DNA from 3 places in the Parabacteroides sp. AF18-52 genome. Region 3 is predicted to be linked to each of the others. Evidence: riboswitches for the same ligand, from Rfam matches in the RefSeq annotation. Region 3 holds a riboswitch; each other region holds the start of a gene.
The links. A riboswitch is a leader RNA that binds a small molecule or an ion and turns the genes downstream of it on or off. The one in region 3 is predicted to bind cobalamin.
Positions count from the first base shown of each region.

Region 1: another riboswitch for cobalamin. It lies ahead of DWX23_RS14305 (porin family protein); the one in region 3 lies ahead of DWX23_RS21995 (sirohydrochlorin cobaltochelatase).
Region 2: another riboswitch for cobalamin. It lies ahead of DWX23_RS03885 (TonB-dependent receptor); the one in region 3 lies ahead of DWX23_RS21995 (sirohydrochlorin cobaltochelatase).

Region 1 is NZ_QUGR01000008.1:53,452-57,832, forward strand. Features, by position in the region: gene DWX23_RS14295 (RagB/SusD family nutrient uptake outer membrane protein) at 1-68, shown strand, start outside; gene DWX23_RS14300 (right-handed parallel beta-helix repeat-containing protein) at 173-1,651, shown strand; cobalamin riboswitch at 1,699-1,966, shown strand; gene DWX23_RS14305 (porin family protein) at 2,232-2,825, shown strand; gene priA (primosomal protein N') at 2,895-4,381, shown strand, end outside.
Region 2 is NZ_QUGR01000002.1:22,971-27,351, forward strand. Features, by position in the region: gene DWX23_RS03885 (TonB-dependent receptor) at 1-1,835, opposite strand, end outside; cobalamin riboswitch at 1,967-2,170, opposite strand; gene DWX23_RS03890 (O-acetylhomoserine aminocarboxypropyltransferase/cysteine synthase family protein) at 2,290-3,570, shown strand; gene DWX23_RS03895 (hypothetical protein) at 3,678-3,968, shown strand; gene DWX23_RS03900 (DUF6383 domain-containing protein) at 4,234-4,381, opposite strand, start outside.
Region 3 is NZ_QUGR01000021.1:60,165-64,545, reverse strand. Features, by position in the region: gene DWX23_RS22005 (bifunctional aspartate transaminase/aspartate 4-decarboxylase) at 1-339, opposite strand, end outside; gene aspT (aspartate-alanine antiporter) at 520-2,217, opposite strand; cobalamin riboswitch at 2,358-2,554, shown strand; gene DWX23_RS21995 (sirohydrochlorin cobaltochelatase) at 2,679-3,593, shown strand; gene DWX23_RS21990 (PepSY domain-containing protein) at 3,612-4,381, shown strand, end outside.

The DNA.
Region 1 (4,381 bases), on a different contig from region 3:
ATTTATATCCTATTTCGAATGCTGAATTATTTAAAAATACACTATTGAATCAAAATCCGGATTGGTAAAATGATAAGTTTAGGGATGTATTAAAGTCCTGTTATCAGGGTTCCTTAACATGGACTTTTTACATCCCCTTTTGAATATTGGTTAACAAATAAATTAATTAGAGATGAAAATATGCACTTTGCTTTTGGCTTTATTGCTATGTGCCTGTAGTCCTGTTTCGCGGACATTTTATATGGATAGTCTGACGGGTGATGATAGCAACACAGGAAATTCACCTTCAACCGCCTGGAAGAGTTTGAAAAAACTGAATGAACAGATGTTCGAACCAGGTGACCGTATCTTGTTCAAATCGGGTACGGAATACATAGGACAGTTTGAACCGAAAGGTAGTGGTAGTAAAGAAATGCCTGTCATTGTCAGTAGTTATGAAGAAGGCAAAAAGCCCGTTTTACATGGTAACGGGCTCAAGCAACATACCGTGTTGCTTGAAGGTATTGAATATTGGGAGGTTAATAATCTGGAGATAACAAACAAAGGAGAAAAACCGGATCCGGGCAGGAACGGAGTGATTATTTACGCCTGGGATAAAGGAGATGTTCACCATATCCATTTAAAGAACCTGACTGTTCATGATGTGAACGGTAGTTGTATTAAGAATGAAGGAGCAGGAAACGGTATTTACTGGCATAATGGTGGAGAAGAAGTACCGACCCGTTTTGTCGATTTACTGATTGAGAACTGCCATATCTATCGTTGTCATCGAAATGGCATTACCGGAAATGGAAATTCAGGTCGTGATAAATGGTTCCCGAGTTTGAATGTCGTTATCCGGGGGAATCTGATCGAACAAGTTCCGGGGGATGGGATTGTCCCGATCGCTTGTGACGGTGCATTGGTCGAACATAATGTGGTGAGGGACAGTCCTGATCTGTTAAGGATTGAAGATGCCGCAGCCGGGATATGGCCGTGGAGTTGTGATAATACAATTATCCAGTTCAACGAAGTAAGTGGTCAGTTTGCGAAGTGGGATGCACAAGGATTCGATTCGGATTATAATTGTCGTAATACGCTTATCCAGTACAATTTCAGCCATGATAATGCCGGAGGTTTTGTGATGGTTTGTAATGAAGGTAACTCTTTGGGAGAGCCGTATAATATAGGTACAGAAAATACGATTATCCGCCACAATGTAAGTATTAATGACGGTTTGCGTCCGTATCCGACTCGTCCGGGTTGGTTCTCTCCGGTAATCCATATTTCCGGACCGGCTAAACAGACGGCTATTGAGGATAACGTAATCGTTATCATGAAAAAGCCTTCTCCCGATATAGATCGTTCAGTGCTCGTGATGGATAACTGGGGTGGTCCCTGGGCGGAGAATACGGTTTTCAAGCGGAATATCTTCTATGTCATGAACGATGAACTGCAATATAAGTTTGTGACAGGTAATAGCATTAATACCAAATTTGAAGGTAACACTTATTATGGCAATTTTATCGACAGGCCTGAAGATTCTTCCGCTGTTGAAAAAGAATTAGATTTACTATCCAGCTTTCCATTCCATAAGGAGTTTCCCGAATATTTGCGGGAGAAAGTGTTGGATCGATTGAAACAAAGCACCGATCAGGCTAAAATAGAATAGTCTCTAACGAAAATAGGCATTCGTTGTGATAATCCGAAAAAACTCTCTATATTTGCGGCATGCATTGTTCCTGGCCTGTATTCGCAGGAAAGGATTAAAAGGGAATCGGGTGAAAATCCCGGACAGTCCCGCTGCTGTAAGCTTCATAACGGATAAGGCAACACTCGTGCCACTGACGAAGGAGTTGACAGATAACAGTGGACAGTGGACAGTTTAACTGTCAATTGTCAACTATCAACTGTCAACTGACAAAAGTTGGGAAGGCGCCCGATCCGGAAGTAAGTCAGAAGACCTGCAAGGCATATTATTTCGACGGCTTCGAGGAAAGGCCGGAAGAGAACAAAAGGCAATTCTGCCTCTATATTCTTACTCCCGTTCATCCTGTCGTTGTCTTGGTGTATTTGTTTTTAATTATTTTGCCATAATAATTAGGAAAAGAGGCATGGATCGGTTTGCGGGATGAGCTCCGTGCCCGGTGCATGCTTTTCTTTTTAATGAATGAACAGTAAGGCTGGAATACTTGTTTATTATTGGAAAAGTATGTTTATTTGCAAACAGTAATTAATTAACAACAGGCAATATGAAAAAGGTTACAGGTTTAGTTTTGATTATTTTGATGGTATTCATAGCCGTACCGGCCAAGTCCCAGCTGAAGTTTGGGGTGAAAGGCGGTTTAAACATATCGTCCGTTCATCTGAATTCCGATATACTGAAAGCGGATAACGTGACAGGTTTCCAGATCGGTCCGATGATCGAAACAACGATTCCTCTGGTCGGAATAGGGTTGGATGCCGCGATCCTTTATTCACAGAAAGGAGTAGATATGAAAGCGGAAGGATCGGCATCTTCAACAAGTATGAAAACAGATTATCTCGATATACCGGTAAATCTGAAATGGAAATTCGGTATTCCTCTTGTCAAAGCCTATCTTTCTGCCGGTCCGTATGTCGGTTTCCGTGTGGGAGGGGATAAAATATGGGATGTTTTAGGAGATCAGATAAAAGCGAAAAACTTTAGTGCAGGCCTTAACTTCGGTGTAGGTGCGGAACTGATCAGTCATTTGCAGATCGGTGTAAATTACGGTTTGGGACTAACCGATAACTATAGTTCTGAGAAATTCGACCTGAATGCCAAGAACCGCGGATGGTCTATTACTGCTGCCATTTTGTTTTGATAACAGACATAAGATATGAAGGGTCGGGCTTTAACAGTCCGGCCTTTTTTGTTACTTTTGGCATCGTAAATGAAATATGCAGATGTCATACTACCCCTGCCGCTGGAAAATAGCTATACTTATAGCATTCCTGCGGACCTGGAGGCTGCCGTAACTCCCGGTTGCCGGGTCATTGTTCATTTCGGTAAGAAACGTTATTACACAGCGATTGTCATGGATGTGCATGAACGTAGGCCGAATACGGATTTTGAAACAAAAGAGATCTATGCCTTGCTGGATGCAAGTCCCGTGTTGCGCAGGCCGCAACTTCGTTTCTGGAAATGGATAGCCTCTTATTATTTGTGTAAACTGGGAGATGTTTATAAAGCAGCCTTACCTTCCGGGTTAAAACTGGAAAGTGAAACGGCTGTGACTTATAATGTTGATTTTGAGGCAGACGGTCCTTTGCGCCCCAATGAACAAGCAGTACTGGATGCCTTCAAAGGTGTACTCAAATTAACTGTATCGGAACTGGAGAAAAGAACCGGATTGCGTAATGTTGTACCGGTTGTGGCTTCTTTGATGGCTCGTGGAGCTGTTGAAGTCAGCGAAGAAATGAAACGAGGGTTTGTTCCGAAAATGCAGACATTTATCCGGTTGTCGCAGGAATATGCTACTGAGGAACGTTTACAGGAGGTTTTTGCCGATTTTAAGCGGGCAAAAAAACAGGAACTTTTGCTGGTTTGTTTTCTCGATTTAAGTCATGCTTTAAACCCTGCTCTGAGTAAGGAGGTTTCAAGAAAAGAATTAATGGAGCACAGTGGCTGTTCATCTGCTATATTGGAAGGTTTGCTGAAACGAGGAGTCCTGGAGAGTTATGAGAAAGAAGTCGGACGTTTGCAAGTCCCGGTATGCCGGTTGCAGTCGCTTAGTTTGCTAAGTCCGGCACAGGAAAAAGCCTATAACGAGATACATGATACTTTTACTTCCAAAGAGGTTTGTTTGCTTCATGGAGTTACTTCGAGCGGAAAGACTGAAATCTATGTCCGTCTGATCGATGAGGTGTTGAAGATGGGCCGGCAGGTTTTGTATATGCTTCCGGAGATCGCTATAACGACCCAGATCACGGAGCGGTTGGCTAAGTTGTTCGGAGACAAGTTGCTGGTATATCATTCCAAATTTTCCGACAATGAACGTGTGGAGGTTTGGAATAAGCTGCTTCATGGGGGAGAACCGATGGTCGTACTGGGAGTGCGTTCCTCTCTTTTTCTTCCGTTCAAGGACCTGGGGTTGATCATTGTGGATGAGGAACATGAGAATACCTATAAGCAACAAGACCCGGCACCACGTTACCATGCCCGTAATGCTGCTATCGTATTGGCGGGGATGCACGGGGCAAAGACATTGTTGGGGTCTGCGACCCCTTCGATCGACTCTTATTTCAATGCAACGACCGGTAAATATGGATTGGTAGAACTGACTTCCCGTTTCGGCGATTGCCTGATGCCGGAGATCATAACTGCCGATATAAAAGAACTGAAGCGTAAAAAGATCATGAAAGATACGCTTTTCTCTCC
Region 2 (4,381 bases), on a different contig from region 3:
GATACGGTTGCCTGAATATAATCGTCGACAAAGCGGAGAAATCCGTTGACCTCATAATAGAAAGAATGACCGTAAGCAGGATACCAGTTACCAAAAAGGCCCAGGTTTATATTATCGCTGCTTTCGGGATGAAGGGCGAGATTGGGATAGATAGTCGTTCCGTTTCCGAGCAGCTCACGCGACAAAGGAAGACGCACACTATGTTCATAAGAAACCTTTCCTGCCAGTGCATCCCAAAATGTATAACGCAGCCCCAAACCGCCTCCCCAATAACTGTTGGAAGAATGTCCTTTGGCATCCTCCGAACCGGTTATCCAGGCAAGATCGTTTTGTTCGATAGAGGTTGCATTTATATAGTCTTTAATAAAAACAGTACTCTCCCATCTTCCGTCGAAAAAAGACTGATTGTAAGTCAATCCGAGAATATGCTTGGTCAGTACATCGTTGGTCGGTTCAAAAGTTTCGTCGACATCATCACGGCGTTTATTTCCGGTACGGTTAAGCAGATAGTTCAGACTGACAGAATGATGCCGGTTGATCGCATAATCGACACCTCCGCGGAAAATAGTCATTGGACGGTTGTAATGACGCATGGAACGTCCACGGCCATTAAGCTCATTTCGGGATGAGGGAGTAAAATCACCGTTCCAGTCATAGATACGATAAGCAGTATCGACGGTAAGCGACGCGTCCCAGGTATGGGAAAACGATGCGCTCGTATTGATTTTCTCAAACCGTTTTTGATAACGGGCTGATACATTCCAGGCATCGGAATGACGCTCTGCATTACCGATCACCTTTGTCTGGATAGACCCTGTCTGTATTTCTTTATCTATTTTGGAATAAGATCCGGAAACAAAGAAAGCATCTGCCCACGCTTTATCGACAAAGCCTGCTTCCAATTGTCCTAACAAGGAAAAATAATCGTCATGGAACCGTTTACGGTTGACTTCAATATATTTACGGCTATCTTCATCCCATACCTCGACACCTTTCATCTTATAATCATTCTTAGAATAATTGACACCGACGGTCGGCTTGATGATCAATCCGGTCTTCGGTTCTACGAATTGGGCATTCAGGTCAGCTCTATGAGTATGGAAAGAACCTATACCATAAGAAGCATCCAGATAATTCTTTTTTTCCTGACTGGTAATAATATTAATGGCGCCCCCCAGAGCATCCGAACCCAGGCTGGCAGGAACTACCCCTTTATATATTTCCACCCTGTCAATGATATTGACAGGAAGATTTGCCAGCGAGACACCGCTTCCTTTTGTATCCAGAGGCATCCCATCGATAAAGTAACGGACGGAATTGCCTGATAACCCATTAATAGAAAGATCGAAGTCGGAACCGACTCCACCTTCCTCCCTGATCTTTATACCGGTTGTCCGGTTCACGATCTCATTGAGGTTCTTCAAGGAGTTGATCTGCGGCTTTATATCGAGGGCATTTACTGAAAAAGCACTTTCTTTGATCTTCTGGGTTTTCGATTTGCCATATACCTCCACCGAATTCAGAGTAACGGAGTTTTCCTCCATTGTGAAATTCACTGTTTTATTCTTACGGATATCTATCTGGGTCTTTATCGTATTATACCCTAATGAAGTGACAATAACAGTATGTCTTCCCGGAGTTACAGTCAAGGAATAATATCCCCGATCGTTTGTATAAGTACCGACCGTCGTATTCTCCAGGGCAACTGTCACCGAAGAAAGCGGAATACCCTCCTGGTCTTTGACTTCACCGGAAAGAGTCACTTTATTCTGCGCCGACAGATTGGCAGAAAACAAGTAAATAAATAGAAAAAGGACATGTATGAAACCTCTCATTTCATCAAGTTTGTTAACCGTTATTATACTGTATGCTCCCGATGAAATAAAATAGAACACATGAACAGACAAAGCCCCAATAATATAGTGAAAAGCTCTAACTCATATGTTTTCAGCCCTATTTCCCGAAAGCCTTCAACTATTATTCTGGCAGGTCTTCTGACTTACTCCATCTTTGAACGTCCTTCCCATTCATTGCGAACAGTGGATTGAGTCGTGTTCAAAGACTTTGGCGGAGCTTACAGCAGCGGGTCTGTTCAGGATTTTCACCTGATTCCCTTTTCATCACTCTTCCGTAGAAATGGAATCGTGACACCAAAATTCGGGTACAAAGGTAAAGATTATTTTTAAACGGAAAGCTATTTTTTATAAATGATCGCTGATTTGTACGAATGGAACAAACTATTCTTTACTTTTGTCTGCAGAAACAATTACATAGCAAACATTTAATAACATGAGCAATTCATTTAAGCCGGCAACTTTGTGTGTACAAGGTGGTTGGCAACCGAAAAAGGGAGAACCGCGTGTACTCCCAATCTATCAAAGTACTACCTTCAAGTATGAAACCAGCGAACAGATGGCGAAATTATTCGACCTGGAAGAGAGCGGCTATTTCTATACCCGCCTACAAAACCCGACCAACGATGCTGTTGCCAGTAAGATAGCAGCTTTGGAAGGTGGTGTTGCAGCCATGTTGACTTCATCCGGACAGGCAGCTAACTTCTTTGCCTGTTTCAATATCTGCGAAGCCGGCGATCATATCGTAAGTGCTACCGGTATTTATGGAGGTACATACAATTTATTGTCCGTCACATTAAAGAAACTGGGTATCGAATGTACTTTCATCGACCAGGATGCCAGTGAAGAAGAGATCAGCAAGGCATTCCGTCCGAATACAAAGTTATTGTTCGGCGAAACGATTTCCAATCCGGGAGTAATGGTACTGAATATCGAAAAGTTCGCTCATATCGCCCATAAACATGGGGTACCATTGATCGTCGATAATACGTTTGCCACACCGATCAACTGCCGTCCGTTCGAATGGGGAGCAGATATCGTAACCCATTCTACAACTAAATATATGGATGGACATGCAACTGCTGTTGGAGGCTGTATCGTCGATAGCGGTAACTTCGATTGGGAAGCACATGCCGACAAATATCCGGGCCTTTGCCAGCCGGACGAGTCTTATCACGGATTGACTTATACAAAGACATTCGGCAAGATGGCGTATATCACCAAAGCGACCAGCCAGTTGATGCGTGACCTGGGATCTATCCAGTCTCCACAGAATGCATTCTTACTGAACTTAGGTTTGGAGACTTTACATCTGCGCATGCCACAGCATTGTAAAAATGCGTTGGCTGTTGCTAAATGGCTTCAGAATTGCGACAAAGTAGCCTGGGTGAACTATCCGGATCTGGAAGGTAATAAGTATTATGAGTTGACAAAGAAATATCTGCCGAACGGTTCATGCGGTGTGCTGTCATTCGGATTGAAAGGCGGACGCGATGTTTCCATTAAGTTTATGGATAGCCTGAAACTGGCTGCTATCGTTACCCACGTAGCAGATGCCCGTACTTGTGTACTTCACCCGGCAAGCCATACGCACCGTCAATTGACAGACGAACAGTTGAAGGAAGCTGGTATTGCTCCTGACCTGATCCGTTTCTCTGTCGGCATCGAAAGTGCAGACGATATCATTGCAGATATCGAGCAGGCATTGAATCAGTAAAAGCGCCCAAGTAAAACAAAGAATCGTTTTGTATAGAAGACGATTCTTTGTTAAAATCGTCTTCTATACAAAACGATTTCTTATCTTTGTAACATCTCACCCCTATTATGGTCGCTATACATCTATATAAACAATATGGCGACAAAGTTTATTTCTACAACCAGAATATAGAGGTTGATTTCATTATTCCGGAAATAGAGACAGCCTATCAGGTAAGTTACTCCCTGCAAGATGAAGCCACTTATCAACAGGAAGTAGAAGGTCTGATCAAATTAAACAATGTTTATCCTTTAAAGAGGATGTATATTATAACCAAAGACGAAGAGAGAACTATTACACATGAAAATGGCACTACCATACATGTGATTCCTATCTGGAAATGGCTATTGCTGCCATAAACAGACTTGGTTCAGGTCGAAATCCTATTAAACATAATGAACTCCGTTTCCGGGAGCTATTCAAAAACAAAACCCCGATGGTAACAAATACCGCCGGGGTTGTTTTTTATCCATTTTCTCTCTTCGCAGGGATATTCACGGATGAACTTTATTTTATTTTTATTACTAAAATTACGCTTCCAATCTGTTCACCTTCACAGGCTACTCACCCTTCCCCAAAAGGGGAAGAGCAGAGAAGCTTTTTCTATTTAATTATTCTTTATTCTTATTTTACGATTGCTTTAACAGCAGCTTCACCTTCAACAGCTACAACTACGATACCTGCAGGAGCAGAGATTGTTGCTTCGTTAGAAGAAAGAACTGCGTTAGCAACTGTCTGACCAAGAACGTTGCTGATAGTAACAGTCTTACCT
Region 3 (4,381 bases):
GGAACCCGGCGTTCCCTCGTGCTTATCGAGGAACTCCCGGAAACGATAGGCAATACTCGGTTTCTGGGGAACACCGGCAAGGCCGACCATTCCATCTTCCAGCTTAGTCCCCCGGCGGCATTCTTCCAAACCGAACTGGCCAAGCAGGAAAAAGGCTTCGCGGGGTGTGGTGGCGATCCAGTTCGGGTTGCCGCGTCCGGCATTCAACATGATGTGTGTGCTTTTACGTGCACTTTCATCGGCCAGGTCGATCAGGATATCTTTTAATTCGAATGGACTGATCTCCGACATCTTCTTTTCGTATTCACGGGTAACTACGATTTTCTTTTTATCTTCCATATTATATATAATGTATAATTAATGCTTGTTTTTACCAGATTTACTCTTATGAAAAGAGTATGTTCTCTCCTAAGCCGAAGCCAGTGCCACTCTAGTGGCAGAGTTATGCCATAGTAGTGGCAGAGTTGTGCCAAAGGCATGGCAGAGTCTTGCCATAGTAATGGCACTGGCCCGTTATCCCTACATCAACAACACGATTACTACTCCCCAGATAATTAAAAGAGTATTACCTACCGCATAGGTAACAGTATAACCTAATGCCGGTGTCTGGCTCTCCACCGCATCTTCCACGGCACCGAGGGCGGCAGTTGTCGTTCGTGCACCGGAAGTACAGCCAAGAGTGATGGCCGGATGGAATTTAAAGAGATAACGTCCCATAAGGACACCGGCAATCAACGGGATAGTCGTTGCCAAAGCGCCGATAACAAACAGGCTCACCCCTACTTCCTTAAACCCGGTCACAAAACTCGGACCTGCCGTAATCCCGACCACGGCAATGAACATATTCAGTCCGACATTATTCAACACCCAAAGTGAAGGCTCCGGAATGCGTCCGAATGTCGGATGTTTGGAGCGAAGCCATCCGAATACCAACCCGGCAATCAACGCCCCGCCACTCGTACTCAGGCTGACAGGAATATCCCCGAAGTGGATAGCCAGCGAACCGATTATACCACCGATAAAGATACCCAACCCGACAAAGATCATATCCGTCTGGTTCGTAGGTCGATCGGCATATCCCAAAGTAGCAGCCGCCTCATTCACTTCCAGCTTTGTCCCGACCAGTTCGAGCATATCGCCCGGATCGATCCGGGTCGCAGCCAATACCGGAATACTGATCCCGGCACGTTTGATACTCTTGATACTGACACCATGCATCACCTTTTCCTTGCGGAGTTGTGCCACCGTCATGCCTGCAAACTTCTTGCGGGAGATCAATACAGGTAATGTCTCTGCAGGAAAATCCAGCAAATCGATATCATTCACTTCATCCCCTATCCAGTCTTCCTCACCGATCACAAACTCACGCCGTCCGCTCAAGACAACTTCATTTCCTTTCTGGAGCATCAGGTCCGGCTTCACATCATAAATAACATTATTGATACGGACACGCTCCACAAACAGGCGGCGCCCCTGACCTTCCAGATAATCCTCCAGTTCCTGTACGGTCTTTCCGGCACCGAACCAGTCATTGCTTATCTTATAAGCCCGGAAAGTGATAGGACGTGCTGCAGGCATAAATCCGGGCTGCTCACTTTCGTCATCATTTCCCATCCTGGCCTCCAGTTCTTTACAAGCCTTTTTCACGGATGCCAGTCCACCCAGCAGACGGGGAGCCACGTCACTCATGATCCAGGCAGAACCCGCCGTACCGAAAATATACGACACGGCATAAGCCACCGGCATCACGTTGATCATAGCCGTTTTATCGGCATCGCTCAGGCTTCCCTGATTGATCGTATCTTCCGCTACTCCCAATACGGCCGAAATAGTCTGTGAACCGGCCAGTAACCCGGCAGCTTCGCCCGCATTATATCCCATCAGTTTGGCAAGAATGAAAGGAATGAACAAACAGAACAGGCACATCAATGCTGCAAAAAGCATCTGCGGAAGCCCTTCCTTCTTCAGTCCCCGAAAGAACTGCGGTCCTACGCTGTAGCCGACAGCAAACAGGAACAAAAGAAAGAATACCGATTTAATTGGTGCACCGATCTCTATATGCAATTGTCCGATCAATACTCCGACCAGTAGAACACTGGTAACTGTCCCCAAAGAAAACTTCCCTATTTTAAATTTACCGATCCAGAAGCCCAATGCCAGTGTAAGAAAAATGGCCAGTTCCGGATAATGTTTGAGTAAATCTGCAAACCACTCCATATATTAATTGTTTGGCGTTAATATTAAGACATACGATATGTCCGGTTTTATTGTGGTAAATGGAACAGTATCCACAAGGAAGTTGTTCCGGCCGATTCAATTAAGAGAATATAAAATCCATCTTATTTTAAATAATTTTCTATCTTTGTCCCCGCTTTGGTGATACGATAACATTCCGTTAATCGTATAAAAGGGAATCCGGTTTGAATCCGGAACAGTGCCCGCTACTGTGAAGCCCGATAATAAGGAAAGCATTCTTACACCACTGTCCGATACAAGGATGGGAAGGTCGCTTTCCGGGCAAGTCAGGAAACCTGCCAAGGTTTATTTATATCGTATTCCCCCGGGGTCAGGAGAATGATAAAACATACGGACAATCTCTTTTTGATAAAAGAAAATGTTTACCGACAGCCGGTATTGTGGCTTGTCGTATTCGTTCGTTACCTTTTAATTTACATTATATGAAACATTTACTATTACTTATTGCTTGTATGCTCGCACCTATGTGCTGGGCACATGACGGCGAGAACTTCAAGGCATCCGACATGCTGGCCTCCATGCAACCGGGTGACAAAGCCGCCTTATTAATGGTACATTTCGGTACCACGTATGACGACACCCGTGCTCTCACCATCGACGCGATCAACCGGAAAGCGCAAGAAGCCTTCAAAGACATGGAAGTACGCGAAGCCTACACTTCCCGCATCGTAGCACGCCGCCTGAAAGCCCGCGGTATCGAAAAACTGAATCCGGTCGAAGCGCTGGAAAAACTGAAAGCAGACGGATATACTCATATCCTCATCCAGTCTACCAACATTATCGAAGGGGTGGAAATGGAATCGCTTCGCAAAGACATTGCACCGCTGGAAAAGAATTTCAAAGAGGTACGTATCGGCAACCCGCTGCTTTATACACCGCATGACTTTGAAGATGTGATAGCAGCCGTAGCAAAGAACGGAGCCAAAGAAGGCGCGACGGTTCTTGTCGGACACGGAACGTATACACCAGCCACGGCACAGTACGCCATGATGGATTATATGCTGCAATCCAAAGGATATACCGATTACCATGTAACCACCGTAGAAGGCTATCCTTCTTTCGATGATATGGTAGCCAAACTGGATGCCAGCGGTGTAAAGAAAGTACTGCTGATGCCTTTTATGTTTGTAGCAGGCGACCATGCCAACAACGATATAGCAGGCGATATGAAGCAGGAACTGGAAAGCAAAGGTTACCAGGTGTCTGTCTTTATGCAAGGATTAGGACAAAATCCGGATATCCAGAAACTATTCATCGATCATGCCAGGTTTGCGGCCAAACATAAAATGGTCAATATCACTGAAAAGAAAAAACAATACGCTGCTGAAAAGGACTAAGTTCAAGCACAAAACTAAATGTTCAGAAAAATACTAAAACTTACACATAAGATACTCGGATTACTTCTGAGTATCTTATTTCTGATGTGGTTTCTTTCAGGTATAGTAATGATCTATCATTCATTTCCCAGAGCATCACAACAGGATAAATTAGAAAGGCAACAGGTTATCGACGGAAATTTGCCGGATATGGAAACTCTTCTGTCCGTTCTTCCCGATTCAGCACAGGTCCGTTCACTCTCCATGGAAATGTATTTTGACCGGCCTGTGGTTCATTTTCGGGGAAAGAATACGCCCGAAACACTCTATGCAGACTCTCTGCAACCAGTCGAAGCAATAAATGACGAAACTATCGAGCGGACTGCAGCACAATGGTGCTCATCTCCGATCCTGCGTGTGGATTCGATGTATAAGCTGGATCAATGGATTCCTTTCGGACGGTTGCGCGAAGAGTTCCCCATCTATAAATATACATTTGCGGATGATGGCCGCCATGAACTCTATATTTCTTCAAAAACAGGGCGCGTCCTGCAATTCACCGACAAAGACCAGCGCTTATGGGCGTGGCTCGGAGCCATTCCCCACTGGGTTTACTTCACATCGCTCCGCCAGAATCAGGTTGCCTGGATCAACTTCGTGAAATGGAGTTCCGGCATCGGTTGTATCATGTGCCTGGCAGGATTGATCCTTTCCATACAACTGGCCTGGCGCAACCGCCATAAGAAGTTATTTTCCCCTTACAGGAAAAGATGGTTCAAATGGCATTATGTCAGTGGATTGATCTTCGG